2 regions of the Streptomyces kunmingensis genome follow, and region 1 is predicted to be linked to the other one. Evidence: predicted binding sites of a transcription regulator. Region 1 holds the regulator's gene; the other holds the start of a gene.
The links. Region 1 encodes HrcA, which represses chaperone genes, less so after heat shock. Its sites were predicted from a motif close to TTNGCACTCNGNNNNNCNGAGTGCNAA; they were not measured.
Positions count from the first base shown of each region.

Region 2: a site for HrcA is predicted at 3,125-3,151, ahead of groL (chaperonin GroEL). Genes of this name have one in related genera too.

Region 1 covers NZ_BAAATS010000030.1:77,388-86,170, reverse strand. The annotation lists gene ABD366_RS33795 (SpoIIE family protein phosphatase) at 100-2,058, shown strand; gene hemW (radical SAM family heme chaperone HemW) at 2,098-3,330, shown strand; gene ABD366_RS33785 (DUF3097 domain-containing protein) at 3,477-4,301, opposite strand; gene ABD366_RS33780 (MBL fold metallo-hydrolase) at 4,336-5,157, opposite strand; gene hrcA (heat-inducible transcriptional repressor HrcA) at 5,299-6,315, shown strand; gene dnaJ (molecular chaperone DnaJ) at 6,316-7,452, shown strand; gene ABD366_RS33765 (nitronate monooxygenase) at 7,544-8,617, shown strand; gene ABD366_RS33760 (16S rRNA (uracil(1498)-N(3))-methyltransferase) at 8,614-8,783, shown strand, end outside.
Region 2 covers NZ_BAAATS010000002.1:502,437-511,219, reverse strand. The annotation lists gene ABD366_RS04430 (glucosyl-3-phosphoglycerate synthase) at 1-292, opposite strand, end outside; SAM riboswitch class I at 460-614, shown strand; gene thrC (threonine synthase) at 633-1,949, shown strand; gene ABD366_RS04420 (MoaD/ThiS family protein) at 2,043-2,318, shown strand; gene ABD366_RS04415 (cold-shock protein) at 2,750-2,959, shown strand; gene groL (chaperonin GroEL) at 3,284-4,909, shown strand; gene ABD366_RS04405 (SigE family RNA polymerase sigma factor) at 5,088-5,585, shown strand; gene ABD366_RS04400 (hypothetical protein) at 5,578-6,009, shown strand; gene ABD366_RS04395 (mannosyltransferase family protein) at 6,093-7,256, shown strand; gene ABD366_RS04390 (hypothetical protein) at 7,582-8,010, shown strand; gene ABD366_RS04385 (hypothetical protein) at 8,001-8,126, shown strand; gene ABD366_RS04380 (hypothetical protein) at 8,123-8,254, shown strand; gene ABD366_RS04375 (LysR family transcriptional regulator) at 8,492-8,783, opposite strand, start outside.

The DNA.
Region 1 (8,783 bases):
CGGCCCACTTCGGTAACTCGGTGCTTATGGGCGTGGTCAGTCTGTCACTCTGTTCGTGTCGCCTGAGGCGTCTTTGCCCGAACTGCTCAGGAGCCGAACGTGGGGCCCATTCCGATCCAGCGGGAAACCACCTTCAGCGACGGGGACGTGACGGACCATCCGCAAGCCGGACCGGTCCTGGTCCGAACCTCGCTGCCGGGGAACCCTCTCGCGCCCGCGGCCGCCCGCCGCTTCGCACGGGCCGCGTTCACCGACTGGACCGCGAAGGCCGTGCCCGGCTCCGCCGGCCTCAGCGACCGGCTGACCGACGACACGGTCGTCGCCCTGAGTGAGCTCGTCACCAACGCGGTGGTGCACGCCGGCACCAGCGTCGACCTGCTCTGCCGCCTCGAAGAGGCCGCCGTCGACGGCACGCCCGGCGGAGTCGTCATCGAGGTCACCGACCACCACCCTGCCCGCGCCGTGCGCAGCCGGCAGAACTCCCGCCCGTCCGAGCTCCCCGAGTTCGGCCGCGGTCTCCACCTCGTCGCGTCCCTCGCCGAGGCCTGGGGGATCACCTACCGCCCCGGCACCAAGACGGTGTGGGCCCGGTTGCCCGCCGAGGCCGCAGAGGTCGCGAGCGACACCTCCGTACAGTCCGCCGTACGCGCCCTGGAGCGCGGCCTGCGCACCGGAGACCTCCTCGCCCCGATGCCCAAACGCGTGCCCCAGGACCGCGACTGGGTCAACCGCGGCGCGCTCTCCTTCCTCGCCGAGGCCTCCGACCTGCTCGCGGGCCAGCTCGACGAGGACATGGTCGCCGCGCTCGTCGGCCAGCTCCTCGTGCCCCGCCTCGCCGACTGGTGCGCGATCTGGCTCTACGACGAAGAGGGCCGCGGCCTGCCCGGCACCGCGGACCACGATCTGCGCGGCGGCACCGACCCCATGCCCGCGCCCCGCCTCGCCCGCGTCTGGCACAGCCACGAGAACCGCACCGAGGAGCTACGCCGGATCCTGGAGAAGGAACCGCCACGTCTGCCCGATGCCGTACGGACGGCGGCCGTCCCCGTGCCCTGGCCGTTCGAGACCCAGGGCGGCACCGGCGCGGACGACGCCGGCTCCGCACTCGCCTACCGGCTCATGGTCGGCGGCCGCAGCCTCGGCATCCTCCTCATCGGGCGGGCGAACCTGCTCCGCTTCCCCGACGAGGTGACCGGACTCGTCGAGGACTTCAGCCGCCGGGTCGCCCTCGCCGTCAGCGCGGCCCGCCGCTTCACCCGGCAGGCCACCATCAGCCGCATCCTCCAGCGCGGCCTGCTGCCGACCGCCATCGCCGAGATCCCCGGCGTGCAGAGCGCCCTCGTGTACGAGCCGAAGGAGGCGGGCGGCCCCGGCGGCGACTTCTACGACGTCTTCCCCGCCGGTGACGACCGCTGGTGCTTCGCACTCGGCGACATCCAGGGCAAGGGCCCCGAGGCCGCCGTCGTGATCGGCCTAGTCAGGCCCTGGCTGCGCCTCCTCGCCCGGGAGGGATACCCGGTCGCCCAGGTCCTGGACCGGCTCAACCGGCTGCTCCTCGACGACGCCACCGAGGCCGCCGACGCCGCCGCCCGCGCCCTCGCCGCCGCCGGCGGCCAGGGCATCCCGCCCGAGGGCTCCAGCTCCCGCTTCCTCTCCCTCCTCTACGGCGAGCTGACCCCGTCCGGCGACGGGAGCGGAGTCATGTGCACCCTCGCCTCCGCCGGACATCCGCTGCCTCTGCTGATGCGGCCCGGCGGCGAGGTCGTCTCGGCGGCCGTCCCGCAGGTCCTGCTCGGCGTCGTCGAGGACCCGGACTACACGAGCGAGACGTTCGAGCTGCTCAGGGGAGACACCCTGCTGTGCGTCACGGACGGGGTGACCGAGCGCCGCTCCGGGCGCCGCCAGTTCGACGACGAGGACGGGCTCGCGCACGCCCTGACCGGATGCGCGGGCCTGACGGCGCAGCTCCTCGCCGAGCGCATCCGGCGCCTCGTGCACGCCTTCGCGGACGGCCCGCCGGACGACGATCTGGCGCTGCTCGTCCTCCAGGCGCTGTGACCGTGCGGGTGATCGCGCCGGACGCGGGACAATGGGGGCATGCCTTCCGCACTCCCCGATGGTGAGCCCGTGCCCGACGACGGGTCACTGCCCGCCTCCGCGCTCGCCGGCGCCGCCGCCCGGCCCCTCGGCTTCTACCTGCACGTCCCGTACTGCGCCACACGCTGCGGCTACTGCGACTTCAACACGTACACGGCGACCGAGCTGCGCGGCACCGGCGGCGTGCTCGCCTCGCGGGACAACTACGCCGAGACCCTGATCGAGGAGGTCCGGCTCGCCCGCAAGGTGCTCGGCGACGACCCCCGGCCGGTGCGGACCGTGTTCGTCGGCGGCGGTACGCCGACGCTGCTGCCCGCCGCAGACCTCGTGACGATGCTGGGGGCGATCCGGGACGAGTTCGGGCTCGCGGACGACGCGGAGGTGACGACCGAGGCGAACCCCGAGTCCGTGGACCCGGCCTATCTGGCGGAGCTGCGGGCCGGGGGCTTCAACCGGGTGTCGTTCGGGATGCAGAGCGCGAAGCAGCACGTGCTGAAGGTCCTTGACCGTACGCACACCCCCGGGCGGCCCGAGGCGTGCGTCGCCGAGGCGCGGGCGGCCGGGTTCGAGCACGTGAACCTGGACCTGATCTACGGCACGCCCGGTGAGAGCGACGACGACTGGCGGGCCTCGCTCGACGCCGCGCTGGCCGCCGGCCCCGACCACGTATCCGCGTACGCGCTGATCGTCGAGGAGGGCACGCAGCTCGCCCGGCGGATCCGGCGGGGCGAGGTGCCGATGACCGACGACGACGTGCACGCGGACCGGTATCTGATCGCCGAGGAAGCGTTCGCCGCCGCCGGGTTCGAGTGGTACGAGGTGTCCAACTGGGCGACCTCCGAAGCGGCCCGCTGCCTGCACAACGAGCTGTACTGGCGCGGGGCCGACTGGTGGGGCGCCGGGCCCGGGGCGCACTCGCACGTGGGCGGGGTGCGGTGGTGGAACGTGAAGCACCCCGGGGCGTATGCCGCTGCGCTGGCCGGGGGGAGGTCGCCGGGGGCGGGGCGGGAAGTCCTGGCGGACGAGGACCGGCGGGTCGAGCGGATCCTGCTGGAGCTCAGGCTCCGCGACGGGTGCCCGCTGTCGTTGCTGAAGCCCGATGGTGCGGTTGCTGCGCGGAAGGCGCTGGACGCCGGGCTGCTGGAGGCGGGGCCCTTCGGGGAGGGGCGGGCCGTTCTGACGCTGCGGGGTCGGTTGCTGGCCGATGGGGTTGTGCGGGACCTGGTCGACTGAGGGTCACCTCGAAGCCCGCTTCGGCCACCTCAAGCCCCTCCGGCGATTGAGGAGCGGGGGCTGGGGCGGAGCCCCGGGGCTGGGGATCGTCGCCGGGTGCGGGCTCGTCGTGGCTGGTCGCGCAGTTCCCCGCGCCCCTGGCCGGGTTATGCCTCCGGGGTCGTCACGAAGTCGATGAGTTCTTCTACTCGGCCCAGGAGCTCGGGTTCCAGGTCCTTGTAGGAGTGGACCCGGGACAGGATGTGCTGCCAGGCCTCACCCGTGTTGGCGACGCGCCAGCCGAGGGCCCGGCACACGCCCGTCTTCCAGTCCTGCCCGTGCGGGATCCGCGGCCACGCCTCGATGCCGAGGGAGGACGGCTTCACCGCCTCCCAGATGTCGATGTACGGGTGGCCGACGACCAGCGCGTGCTCGCTCGTGACCGACCGGGCGATGCGGTACTCCTTCGTACCGGGGACCAAGTGGTCGACCAGGACGCCGAGGCGCGCGTCGGGGCCCGGGTCGAATTCCGCCACGATCGCCGGGAGGTCGTCGACGCCCTCCAGGAACTCCACCGCCACGCCCTCGATGCGCAGGTCGTCGCCCCAGACCCGCTCGATGAGCTGGGCGTCGTGCTTGCCCTCCACGTAGATGCGGCCCGCACGCGCGACCCGGGCGCGGGCACCCGGGACCGCGACCGAGCCGGACGCCGTACGGGTGGGGCGCGCGGGGCCGCCGGCCGAGGGACGGACCAGCGTGACGACCTTGCCCTCGAGGAGGAAACCGCGGGGTTCCATCGGGAACGCACGGTGCTTGCCGAAGCGGTCCTCCAGGGTCACCGTCGGACCCTGCGCCGTCTTCTCGACGCGCACGACCGCTCCGCAGAAGCCCGTCGCGACCTCCTCGACGACGAGGTCGAACTCGGCCGGGATCTCGGGAACGGTCTTGTTCCGCTTCCACGGGGGCGTGAGGTCCGGGGTGTACTGGCGCATTCGGCCGACGATAAGAGAAGCGCCCTCGTACGGACTACGACACGCCGAATCTCGCCGCCAGTGTGGCGCGCTGCTCACGGACAAACGCCGCATTCACCGTCGATCCGTGCCCGGGAACGTAGCGTGCGTCCTCGCCGCCGAGGGACAGCAGCCGGTCGAGGGCGGCGGGCCACTGGTGCGGGGCCGCGTCCGTTCCCGCCTGGGGTTCGCCCGACTCCTCGACCAGATCGCCGCAGAAGACGATCTCCGGGCCCGAGGACGGCCCGGACACCAGGACGGCGAGATCGTGGCCGCTGTGCCCCGGCCCGACGTTCGCGAGCAGCACCTGCACGCCTCCGCCCAGGTCGAGGGTGCGCTCGCCGCAGACCCGGTGGCGCGGGGTGACGAGGAGTTCGGCCGCCTCGGACGCCGCCTCGGGGCCGAGCCCGTGACGTACGGCATCGGCGCGCAGCGCGTCGGCGCCGTCCGCGAACACGGTGTCGATGCCCGCCGCCCCGAACACCTCGACGCCCGCGAACGCGGCCGTGCCGAGCACATGGTCGAAGTGCGGATGGGTCAGCGCGATGTGCGTCACCCTCCCCGGCGTCCCCGGCGTCCCCGGCGTCCCCGGCGTCCCCGGCGTCCCCGGCGTCCCCGGTGTACCCAGCAGGCGGCGGGTCTCGGTGCGCAGCCGGACGCCTTCACGCAGTGAGGATCCCGTGTCGATCAGGAGGGCCGCTTCGTCGCCCACGACGAGCCCGGTCGTACAGTCCCAGCCGGGCAGCCGGACGCGGCCCACCCGCGGTGCCAGTTCTTCCCAGCCGGCCGATCCCCAGTCGATCCCCGCCGGGTTCGCCGCGCTCGCGGTGCTTTTCATGAGGTCGACGCTAGCGGCCTTGCCTGGCCCGTACCCACCGGCCGTACACTGAGCCGGGGACGATTGGCACTCGCGCCCAGTGAGTGCCAAAACGGAAAGATCGCGACGATCTCAGAGACAGTTGCTGGAGGTGTGCGCCCGATGCTCAGTGAACGCAGGCTCGAAGTGCTGCGCGCCATCGTCCAGGACTACGTCGGCACCGAGGAGCCCGTCGGCTCCAAGGCGCTGACCGAGCGGCACAGCCTGGGCGTCTCACCGGCGACCGTGCGCAACGACATGGCCGCCCTGGAGGACGAGGGGTTCATCGCCCAGCCGCACACCAGCGCCGGGCGCATCCCCACGGACAAGGGGTACCGCCTCTTCGTCGACAAGCTCACCGCGGTGAAGCCGATGACGGCGCCGGAGCGGCGCGCCATCCAGAACTTCCTGGAGGGCGCCGTCGACCTCGACGACGTCGTCGGACGGACCGTGCGGCTGCTCGCGCAGCTCACACGGCAGGTCGCGGTCGTCCAGTACCCGTCCCTGACCCGGTCCACCGTGCGCCATGTCGAGCTGCTCGCGCTCGCGCCCGCCCGTCTGATGCTCGTACTGATCACGGACACCGGGCGCGTGGAGCAGCGGATGATCGACTGCCCGGCGCCGTTCGGCGAATCGTCTCTGGCGGATCTGCGGGCCCGGCTCAACAGCCGCGTCGCGGGCCGTCGGTTCGCCGACGTGCCGCAGCTGGTGCAGGACCTCCCCGAGGCCTTCGAGGCGGAGGACCGGGGCACGGTCACGACGGTGCTCTCCACGCTTCTGGAGACGCTCGTCGAGGAGACCGAGGAGCGGCTGATGATCGGCGGCACCGCCAATCTCACCCGCTTCGGACATGACTTTCCCCTCACCATCCGGCCCGTCCTCGAGGCGCTCGAGGAGCAGGTCGTTCTCCTCAAGTTGCTTGGTGAGGTGGGGGATTCGGGCATGGCCGTACGGATCGGTCACGAGAACGCCCATGAGGGACTCAACTCCACGTCCGTCGTGTCGGTCGGCTACGGTTCGGGCGGCGAGGCAGTTGCCAAGCTCGGCGTGGTCGGCCCGACCCGCATGGATTACCCGGGAACGATGGGAGCAGTACGCGCAGTGGCACGTTACGTCGGACAGATCCTGGCGGAGTCGTAAGTGGCCACGGACTACTACGCCGTACTCGGCGTGCGCCGCGACGCTTCCCAGGACGAAATCAAGAAGGCCTTCCGAAGGCTCGCTCGTGAGCTTCACCCGGACGTGAATCCGGATCCGAAGACGCAGGAGCGGTTCAAGGAGATCAACGCCGCCTACGAGGTGCTCTCCGACCCGCAGAAGAAGCAGGTCTACGACCTCGGGGGCGACCCCCTGTCGCAGGCGGGCGGAGGCGGCGCGGGCGGCTTCGGAGCCGGTGGCTTCGGCAACTTCTCGGACATCATGGACGCGTTCTTCGGAACCGCGTCGCAGCGTGGCCCCCGGTCGCGCACGCGCCGCGGCCAGGACGCCATGATCCGGCTCGAGATCGAGCTGGACGAGGCCGCCTTCGGCACCACCAAGGACATACAGGTCGACACGGCTGTCGTCTGTACGACGTGCAGCGGTGAGGGCGCGGCGCCCGGGACCTCCGCCCAGACCTGCGACATGTGTCGCGGGCGCGGCGAGGTCTCGCAGGTCACGCGGTCCTTCCTCGGCCAGGTCATGACCTCGCGGCCGTGCCCGCAGTGCCAGGGCTTCGGCACCGTCGTGCCGACGCCGTGCCCCGAGTGCGCCGGTGACGGCCGCATCCGGTCGCGGCGCACGCTGACGGTGAAGATCCCGGCCGGTGTGGACAACGGGACGCGGATCCAGCTCGCGGGCGAGGGCGAGGTCGGCCCCGGCGGCGGCCCCGCCGGTGACCTCTACGTCGAGATCCACGAGCTGCCGCACCCCGTCTTCCAGCGGCGCGGCGACGATCTGCACTGCACGGTGACCATCCCGATGACGGCGGCGGCCCTCGGCACGAAGGTGCCGCTGGAGACGCTCGACGGCATGGAGGAGGTCGACATCCGGCCCGGCACCCAGTCCGGCCAGTCGGTCCCGCTGCACGGGCGCGGCATCACGCACCTGCGGGGCGGCGGCCGCGGCGACCTCATCGTGCACGTCGAGGTCATGACGCCGCAGAAGCTCGAACCCGAGCAGGAGCGCCTGCTCCGCGAACTCGCCAAACTGCGCGGCGAGGAACGCCCCACGGGCCAGTTCCAGCCGGGGCAGCAGGGGCTGTTCTCGCGGTTGAAGGATGCGTTCAACGGGCGGTGACGTTTGAGGGTGTGCCACCCCGGTCGGGGTGGCACATGCCAGGCCGAGCCGCCGATTCGGCCGTCTGACGCGTACGTGGCACGATGCGCTCATGCCCCTCGCGCTGACAGATATCTGCCCCTGTTTGATCGTGCAGGCCCCCATGGCGGGGGGCGCGTCCTGTCCCGCGCTCGTCGCCGCCGTGTCCGACGCGGGCGGGCTCGGTTTCCTCGCCGCCGGGTACAAGACGGCCGACGGGATGTACCAGGAGATCAAGCAGGTGCGCGGGCTGACGGGACGGCCCTTCGGCGTCAATCTGTTCATGCCGCAGCACGAGCACGCGGATCCCGCCGCGGTCGATGTCTACCGCCACCAGCTCGCCGGTGAGGCCGGCTGGTACCAGACGCCGCTCGGCGACCCCGACAGCGGGAGCGACGACGGCTACGACGCCAAGCTCGCCATCCTCCTCGACGACCCGGTGCCGCTGGTCACCTTCACGTTCGGCTGCCCCACGCCCGAGGTGACCGACGCGCTGCGCAAGGCGGGCACCCTCACCGCCGTCACCGTGACGACCGTGGAGGAGGCGCTCGCCGCGCAGCGGTCCGGCGCCGACGCCGTGTGCGTCCAGGGCATCGAGGCCGGCGGCCACCAGGGAACGCACCGGGACAACCCCGAGGCCGACGGCAGCGGCGTAGGACTGCTCGCGCTGATCGCACAGGTACGGGAAGCGGTCCAGCTGCCCATCATCGCGGCCGGCGGGATCATGCGGGGCGCGCAGATAGCCGCCGTACTCGCGGCCGGGGCCGATCTCGCCCAGCTGGGCACGGCGTTCCTCGTGACGCCGGAGTCGGGTGCGCCCGCGCTGCACAAGCAGGCCATGACCGATCCGCTGTTCACCCGGACCGAGCTGACCCGGGCGTTCTCGGGGCGGCCCGCGCGCGGGCTCGTCAACCGCTTCATGCGCGAGCACGGCCCGTACGCGCCCGCCGCCTACCCGGAGGTCCACCACATGACGTCGCCGGTCCGCAAGGCCGCCGCCAAGGCCGGTGACCCGCAGGCCATGGCGCTGTGGGCGGGGCAGGGGCACCGCCTCGCCCGGGAGCTGCCCGCCGGGCAGCTCGTCGAGGTCCTCGCCGCCGAACTCGTCGCCGCCAAGGCCACGCTCGGGCAGCGGGGTGCCGCGTGACCGCGCCGGTGTTCGTGGTCGAGGGCCCCGTGCCGGGCGACCGCACCTACGTACTGGACGGCGCCGAGGGCAGGCACGCCGTCTCGGTGAAGCGGCTGCGGGCCGGGGAGCCCCTCGTACTGACGGACGGGCTCGGCGCGTGGAGCGAGGCCGTCGTCGCCGCGGC
Region 2 (8,783 bases), on a different contig from region 1:
TCGCGTCCCGGTGCACGACGCGCGCCCCGGCCGCCGCCGCCACCTCGGAGGTGCGGTCCGTGGAGCCCGAGTCCACGACCACCAGCTCGTCGACGAGCGGCACCGCGGCCGACATCAGCTCGCGCCGGATCACGGTGACGATCTCGCCGACCGTCTCCTGCTCGTCGAGCGCCGGCAGCACCACGCTCACCGTCTGGCCGGACGCCCGCTTCGCCGCGACCAGCTGGTGCAGCGGGCGGTCGGCCACGGCCCAGGAGCGCCTCTCCAACCAGCGCTCGACTTCTTCCAGCACGGTCTGTGGCTCCTTCACGCGGGGGCGGTATCGGCGGATGTGATCCATCTCGCGGTTCGGACGACTATCTCAAGGGTCCGGGCCTTCGGTTACAGTCTTGAACAAGGCCGGTGACCATCGCATGCCGGGGTCGCCGCCCTACATAACTGCCACACACAACCGAATACCGCTCATCCAGAGGGGCAGAGGGATACGGCCCGTTGAAGCCCCGGCAACCCTCCAGCCGGTCTCGTACGCACATTGAAGTGCGGCCGCGAGGCTCCCGGCTCGGGAAGGTGCCAAATCCGTCTCGTGGCGAGATGCGCCGCGAGGAAGATGAGGAGAAAGGGCCTCGCCTCTCATGGCTGTACAGACTGTCGCCACCACCGACGCCGCCACGGAAACCCCCGCGAAGACCGTCGATCTGGGCCCCGCGTCCGGCCTCTCCTGCCGCGAGTGCGGCACCACCTTCGAGCTCGGGCCGATCTTCGCCTGCGTCGAGTGTTTCGGGCCTCTGGAAGTCGCGTACGACCTGCCCGTCGGCGACCCCGAGGCACTCCGCAAGCAGATCGAGGCGGGCCCGGCCAACGTCTGGCGCTACGCCCCGCTGCTGCCCGTCCCCGCCGACGTCGCCGAGAAGCCGAACCTGAACCCCGGCTGGACCAAGCTCGTCAAGGCCGACAACCTCGCCCGTGAACTCGGCGTCGAGCAGGGCAAGTTGTTCGTCAAGGACGACTCCGGCAACCCCACGCACTCCTTCAAGGACCGCGTCGTCGCGCAGGCCATCGAGGCCGCGCGCGCCTTCGGCTTCACGACGCTGTCGTGCTCCTCGACGGGCAACCTGGCCGGCGCCGTCGGCGCCGCCGCCGCCCGCGCCGGCTTCCGCTCGTGCGTGTTCATCCCGCACGACCTGGAGCAGGGCAAGGTCGTCATGGCCGGTGTCTACGGCGGTGACCTCGTCGCCATCGAGGGCAACTACGACGACGTGAACCGCTTCTGCTCCGAGCTCATCGGCGACCCGCTGGGCGAGGGCTGGGGCTTCGTCAACGTGAACCTGCGCCCGTACTACGGCGAAGGCTCCAAGACCCTCGCCTACGAGATCTGCGAGCAGCTCGGCTGGCAGCTGCCCGACCAGCTCGTCATCCCGATCGCGTCCGGCTCGCAGTTCACGAAGATCGACAAGGGGCTGCAGGAGCTGATCAAGCTCGGCCTCGTCGAGGACAAGCCGTACAAGCTGTTCGGCGCCCAGGCCGAGGGGTGCTCGCCGGTCTCCGTCGCGTACAAGGCCGGTACGGACGTGGTCCGTCCGCAGAAGCCCGACACCATCGCCAAGTCCCTCGCCATCGGTAACCCGGCCGACGGGCCTTACGTGCTCGACATCGCGCGGCGTACCGGGGGCGCCGTGGAGGACGTCGACGACGAGCAGGTCGTCGACGCGATCAAGCTGCTTGCGCAGACCGAGGGGATCTTTGCCGAGACCGCGGGTGGGGTGACGGTCGGTGTCGCCAAGAAGCTCATCGAGGCCGGGCTCATCGATCCTTCGCTCACCACGGTTGTGCTCAATACGGGTGATGGGTTGAAGACGCTGGACGCTGTCGCTGAGTCTTCGCAGGCCACGGCCACCATTCGGCCCAGCCTTGAGGCCTTCCGGGCTGCTGGGCTCGCCGCGTCCGAGTAGTCCCCGCCCCGCCCCTTCCCGAAACCGGGGGCTCTGCCCCCGGACCCCCGCTCCTCAAGCGCCGGAGGGGCTATCAACTGTCGAGGTGAATGTATGAGTGTCAACGTTCGGATTCCTACCATTCTTCGTACCTACACCGGTGGTCAGGCCGAGGTGAGTGCCGAAGGCGGGACGCTCGGGGATGTCATCGCCGATCTGGAGAAGAACCACACCGGGATCGCCGCGCGCGTCCTCGATGACCAGGGCAAGCTGCGCCGGTTCGTGAACGTCTACGTCAACGACGACGACGTCCGTTTCGAGCAGGGTCTGGAGACCGCGACGCCGGACGGCGCGGGCGTGTCGATCATTCCCGCCGTCGCCGGCGGCTGATCTTCGCCTTTCTGCGCAGAGTTACTCGAATGGCCCCCTCCGTGAGAGAAACGGAGGGGGCCATTCTGCATGGTTGAGCGCGGTACAGTTGGGGAAGCTGCTTCGTTTTCCTATCTGGTGCATGACGGGCGCATATGAGTTCTCGCTCGAGACGCGACAAGAAGTAGCCAAAGTACCCCGCCCTTTCGGGCCTTTTATGGCATTTGCGCGGCCCGACTTGCCCTGGCTTCCGGTGAGTTGGCCCGGTTTCCCGGATCGCGCGTGCCCAGAATTCTCGTCCGATTGACCTGTTGCAGACGGCAGTTGGGCAGATACATTCAGCCGCGGTCGACGCGTTCCGGCGCACACCCCCACCCAATGGGGAGGGTGAGGTCTGACCCGGATCCGCGAAGTGCGGGTCTGTGCAAGGGCCAGTAATAGGGGAGTTAGGCATGGCTCAGGGCACCGTCAAGTGGTTCAACGCGGAGAAGGGGTACGGCTTCATCGCGGTCGACGGTGGTGCGGATGTATTCGTCCACTACAGCGCGATTCAGATGGACGGCTACCGCACCCTCGAAGAGGGTCAGCGAGTTGAATTCGAGATCTCGCAGGGCCAGAAGGGGCCACAGGCCGACATGGTCCGCCTGGCCGCCGCCGGCTGAAGCGCGTCGCGACTGACTGCAGGCTTGTACGACACGAAGGGTCCGTGCCCCCACCAGGGGCGCGGGCCCTTCGTCATGCTCCGGCTGCCCTTCGCGCTGCGCGCGCCCCCCGCAGATCTGTGGTAGCCGCTTGCACTCGCATGGGTCGAGTGCTAATCATTGGGCTTAGCACTCTCCCAGTGAGAGTGACAGAACTTGGATCGGGTCGGTGAGGCCCGCAGACCGGGTGGGGCAAGGAACCACAAGGGCTGCAGGCCGTCCGTCGCGGGCACCAGCACGGTCCGTTTGCTTGCTTTTCCACCCCGTCCGGGAGGACCACTTCACATGGCCAAGATCATCGCGTTCGACGAGGAGGCACGGCGCGGCCTCGAGCGCGGCATGAACCAGCTCGCCGACGCCGTCAAGGTGACCCTGGGCCCCAAGGGTCGCAACGTCGTCCTCGAGAAGAAGTGGGGCGCCCCCACGATCACCAACGATGGTGTGTCCATCGCCAAGGAGATCGAGCTCGAGGACCCGTACGAGAAGATCGGCGCCGAGCTGGTCAAGGAGGTCGCGAAGAAGACGGACGACGTCGCCGGTGACGGCACGACGACCGCGACCGTCCTGGCCCAGGCCCTGGTGCGCGAGGGTCTGCGCAACGTGGCCGCCGGTGCCAACCCCATGGCCCTCAAGCGTGGCATCGAGAAGGCCGTCGAGGCCGTCTCCGCCGCCCTGCTCGAGCAGGCCAAGGACGTGGAGACCAAGGAGCAGATCGCTTCGACGGCCTCCATCTCCGCCGCCGACACCCAGATCGGCGAGCTCATCGCCGAGGCCATGGACAAGGTCGGCAAGGAAGGCGTCATCACCGTCGAGGAGAGCCAGACCTTCGGTCTGGAGCTCGAGCTCACCGAGGGTATGCGCTTCGACAAGGGCTACATCTCGGCGTACTTCGCCACCGACATGGAGCGCATGGAGTCGTCGCTCGACGACCCGTACATCCTCATCGTCAACTCGAAGATCGGCAACGTGAAGGACCTCCTTCCGCTGCTCGAGAAGGTCATGCAGTCCGGCAAGCCGCTGCTGATCATCGCCGAGGACGTCGAGGGCGAGGCCCTGTCGACCCTGGTCGTCAACAAGATCCGTGGCACCTTCAAGTCCGTCGCCGTCAAGGCGCCCGGCTTCGGTGACCGCCGCAAGGCCATGCTCGGCGACATCGCCATCCTCACCGGTGGCACCGTCATCTCCGAGGAGGTCGGCCTCAAGCTGGAGAACGCCGGTCTCGACCTGCTCGGCTGCGCCCGCAAGGTCGTCATCACCAAGGACGAGACGACGATCGTCGACGGCGCCGGTGACAGCGACCAGGTCCAGGGCCGCGTCAACCAGATCCGTGCCGAGATCGAGAACTCGGACAGCGACTACGACCGCGAGAAGCTGCAGGAGCGCCTGGCGAAGCTCGCCGGCGGTGTTGCGGTCATCAAGGCCGGTGCCGCGACCGAGGTCGAGCTCAAGGAGCGCAAGCACCGCATCGAGGACGCCGTTCGCAACGCGAAGGCGGCCGTCGAAGAGGGCATCGTCGCCGGTGGTGGCGTGGCCCTCCTCCAGGCCTCCGCGGTCTTCGAGAAGCTCGAGCTCCAGGGTGACGAGGCGACCGGCGCCAACGCCGTGAAGCTCGCGCTCGAGGCCCCGCTCAAGCAGATCGCCGTCAACGGTGGTCTCGAGGGTGGCGTCGTCGTGGAGAAGGTTCGGAACCTGGCCGTCGGCCACGGTCTGAACGCCGCCACGGGCGAGTACGTCGACATGATCGCCGAGGGCATCCTCGACCCGGCCAAGGTGACGCGCTCCGCGCTCCAGAACGCCGCGTCGATCGCCGCGCTGTTCCTCACCACCGAGGCCGTCATCGCCGACAAGCCGGAGAAGGCCGCCGCCGGCGGCGCTCCGGGCGGCATGCCGGGCGGTGACATGGACTTCTGATCCGGTCTCCGACTGGTTCAGCTCGTCTGTTGTTCGTCCCGAGGGCGGCATCTCCTCTTCACGAGGGGGTGCCGCCCTCGGGCGTTTCTTTATTTCTTCCCCGTGGGTGTCAACCGGCGACGGGCCGCCAGGTCTATAGATCACGACAGCACGGCCGGGGAGCACGAGGAGCACGGGAGTGACCGCTGAGGAGTTCGAGGAGTTCTACGCCCATGCGGTCGGGCGCCTCACCGGGCAGCTGTACGTGATGCTCGGCGACCGGCAGGAGGCGCAGGACGTCGTGCAGGAGGCGTTCGTGAAGGCGTGGAGCCGGCGCGGACGCCTCGACCGGCACTCCGCGCCCGAGGCGTGGATCCGGACCGTGGCCTGGCGGCTCGCGGTGCGGCGCCACCAAGGACTGCGCCGCAGCGAGCAGGCCTGGCAGCGGCACGGCGGGGCGCCACCCGTCGGCGCGCCCGAACCCGGGTCCGTCGTGCTCGTCGAAGCGCTGAAGGAGCTGTCCGCACAGCAGCGCCGGGTCGTCGCCCTGCACTACATCTGCGATCTGTCCGTCGAGCAGATAGCGGGCGAGACCGGACTCTCCACCGGCACCGTGAAGACGCATCTGTCCCGGGGCCGGGCCGCCCTTGCCGATCGTATGCAGGACCCTCGCGCGCTGGAGGCGCACCGTGACTGAGCACCGCGACGAGCCCGGCCTTGCCGAGGCGCTCAAGGAACTGGCCGCGACCGGCCAACGGGGGGCCGCGCCCCGGGCCGGGGCGGTGATCCGGGCCCGCGGCGACCGGCTGCGGCGCCGCCGGTTCACCGTCGCCGCGGCCGCCGCCGTGGTGCTGTGCGCCGGTACCGGCGGCGTGGTGGCCGCCGGGCTCAAGGCGGACGGGCCGCGCACGGTCCAGCCCGCCGACACCGGGGAGCCGAGGCCCGCGCCGTCGTCAGGACCGCCGTCCACGCCGCCCGAATCGCCCTCGTCGACCCCGTCGTCCTCGGTGGATGCGTCGGTCTCGTCGGACCCGCCGGGCTCGACGCGGACGTCGCTGCCGCCGACCGCGCCGGGGACGTACACACCCTCCGGTACGCCGACGAACGCGCCCACCCCTTAATCCTCCCCGCCCCCTGAACTGCCGGCCGCGCACGCGTGACGCGCCGCCGGGCGGTCCCGCACGCCCCGAAACGGAGCCCCCGTATGCCCGCGGCCCTCCTCGAAGCACCGCCCGTACGCACCCAACCCCCGCTGCCGGCACGCCCGTTGAGACGGATTCGGCTTAGTGCTCTCGACCGGACGGTGCTGCGGACCTACGTCCTGACCCGGGCCGGGCTCCTCGTGACGGCGTACTGCGTGGCCCGGCTGTTCCCCGCCCGCCCGGACGACAAGCAGGCACGGCCACTGCTCTCGGTGTGGCAGCAGTGGGACTGGGCGCACTACCGGACCATCGCCGAGTACGGGTACTTCCACGGCGCCGACAACACCGAGGCGTTCTTCCCGGGGTTCCCGCTCGTGCTGCGCGCCGTCCACGTCGTCGTCCCCGACTGGACGCTCGCCGGGCTGCTGATCTCGTTCGTGTCGGGCGGCGTCGCCATGCTGGCCCTCGCACGCATAGCGGGCCCCCTCGTCGGCGGCCGGGCCGTGCTCCTTCTGCTGCTGTCGCCGTGCGCGGTGTTCCTGGCCGCCGGGTACACCGAGTCGCTGTTCCTCGCACTCGCCCTGCCCGCGTGGCTCGCGGCCCGGCGCGGGAACTGGGCCCTGGCGGCGGCCCTCACCGCGGCCGCCACAGCGGTACGGGTCAGCGGCCTGTTCCTCGCGGCGGCACTCCTGGTCCAGTTCCTCGTGGCGCACGGGCCGGGCCGGCGGTGGCGACGGCTGCCCTGGCTGGCGCTGCCCGCCGTGCCGGCGCTCGCGTACACGGCGTATCTGCATGCCAGGACCGGCGACTGGATGGCGTGGAAGCACGCGCAGGAACGCGGCTGGTACCGCACCTTCCACTGGCCGTGGGAGGCGTGGGCGAACACCTGGAACGCGGCCTCCGAGGGGACCTACGCCACCGGTTACGCGCTGCTGTGCCAGGCCGAACTCGTGGCGATGCTGCTCGGGCTCGGACTGTTCGCCTGGCTGCTGCGCGGCCGCCGTTGGGCCGAGGCGGCATATGTGGCCCTGACCCTGTGGGCGCTCGGCACCTCGTACTGGTACACCTCGATACCGCGCGCGACGCTGCTGTGGTGGCCGTTGTGGGCGGGCCTGGCCGCGTGGACGCTGCGCAGCCAGCGGGCGACGTACGTCTGCCTGTGCGTCCTTGCCCCGCTGTCGACGCTGTACGCGGTGGCGTTCCTGTCGGGCCGCTGGGCGGGCTAAGCACGGCGCCTGCGTAGAAGAAGCATCATCCGCCTGGGTGCCGCCACGGATCGGGCCGGGCTCCTGTGGGCCGACCACAGGTCTGACCATGAGGCCGGTTGCGCGTCGGCCGGGGCCGCCCCGCTCCGCCGCTCGTCAGCCCAGTGGCGACCCCGGGCAGGTGCCGATGCACGGGGTTGATCGGCATGGTTTCGGCCACTGCGTCTGATTGCCCGGCGGGTCCCGGACAGCTGCGGGTACGGTCGATCGGTTTGACGGCTGGCGGTGGCTGCCGGTGGGAAGTGTCTGGTCGGCGTGTCGTCGCATCGCGGGTGGGGGTGGTTCGGTGGGCAGCACCGAGCAGCAGATCGAGGAGCAGTTGGCGCGGCTTCAGCAACGGGTCGGCGCTCGCCATGCGGAAGTGCTGAAACACGACGTCGACGACGACCGGTTCGCGGTGGAGTACGCCCGGCTGGTGAACGTCACCAACAAACTGGTGGAGTTCGAGAAGACGATTCCCGAGCTTCTGGCCGAACCTGAGCGCAGACGCAGTGAGCGCATCGTGACGTGGTCCTGGCGCGGCCAGGCGGCCGTCGGCGCCGTGCTGATCGCGCTGGTCTTCGTCCTCGACCGCTCGGCCTGGTGGTTGGCCCTGCTGGTCCCGCACTTTGTGGAACGGTGGCCGGCTGCTTTCAGAAGGTCGATGCCGAACAGCACCGTGACCGCCGGTTCGGGGCCATCGGCGTGCACGTGGTCGCCCTCCTGGTGGCTCTGATCAGCCTGAGCGTGATCAGCCGGTGGTTCATCATCGCCGCAGCCGCGGGCTGGATGCTGGTTGCCGGGTCCTCGATGGACAGCACGGGCGCGGCCCCGAAGGGGGTGCGGCGGTGAGCGACGACTACGGCCACCAGGTGCGCCGTCTGGAGACCCGGACCGGCGGGGTGGAGGACGAGCTGCATTCGCTGCGTTCGAAGCTGGGGGATGTCGAAGACCTCGATCTCGTGCCGCTGCGCCGTTGAAGACGCCGTCGTCGCCGCGGCGGGGGTTGTTGCGGATCTGCTGGACGCGGTCGTGGAGGCGGAAGGGGGGCGCTTGTCGTCGGCCGGCGGGCTGAGGCGTTCTTGCAGCCGGAGGCTGAGGTCGATCGTTCCGGTGGCGTTCTTCTTCGCCGGGCACAGCACTTGGCTGGCCCCGGGGGCGACCGGCGTGCCGGATGACACCTCCCCGTGTCGGCCGACAAGATCCGAAAGGAGGCCCTACGGCCGCCCCGCGCGTATGCGGCACAGCGTGTCCGTGAACGCCTGCACCCGGGACGTGAAGCCGTCGCGGCGCCAGATCAGGCCGTAGTCCATGGACGGAGCGTCGCAGAACGGGACGTAGGTGAGGCCGGGGCGGCCGTGGTAGCGGGCGGCGCGCAGCGACGCGACGGAGATGCCGCGGCCGGAGGCGACGAGCGGGGGGACTTCCAGCCAGTACACGAAGGTGGGGCCCCGGGGGATCGGCTTGCCCTGCGGCGTCTTGCTGGGCCAGATGTACTCGCGCCAGTAC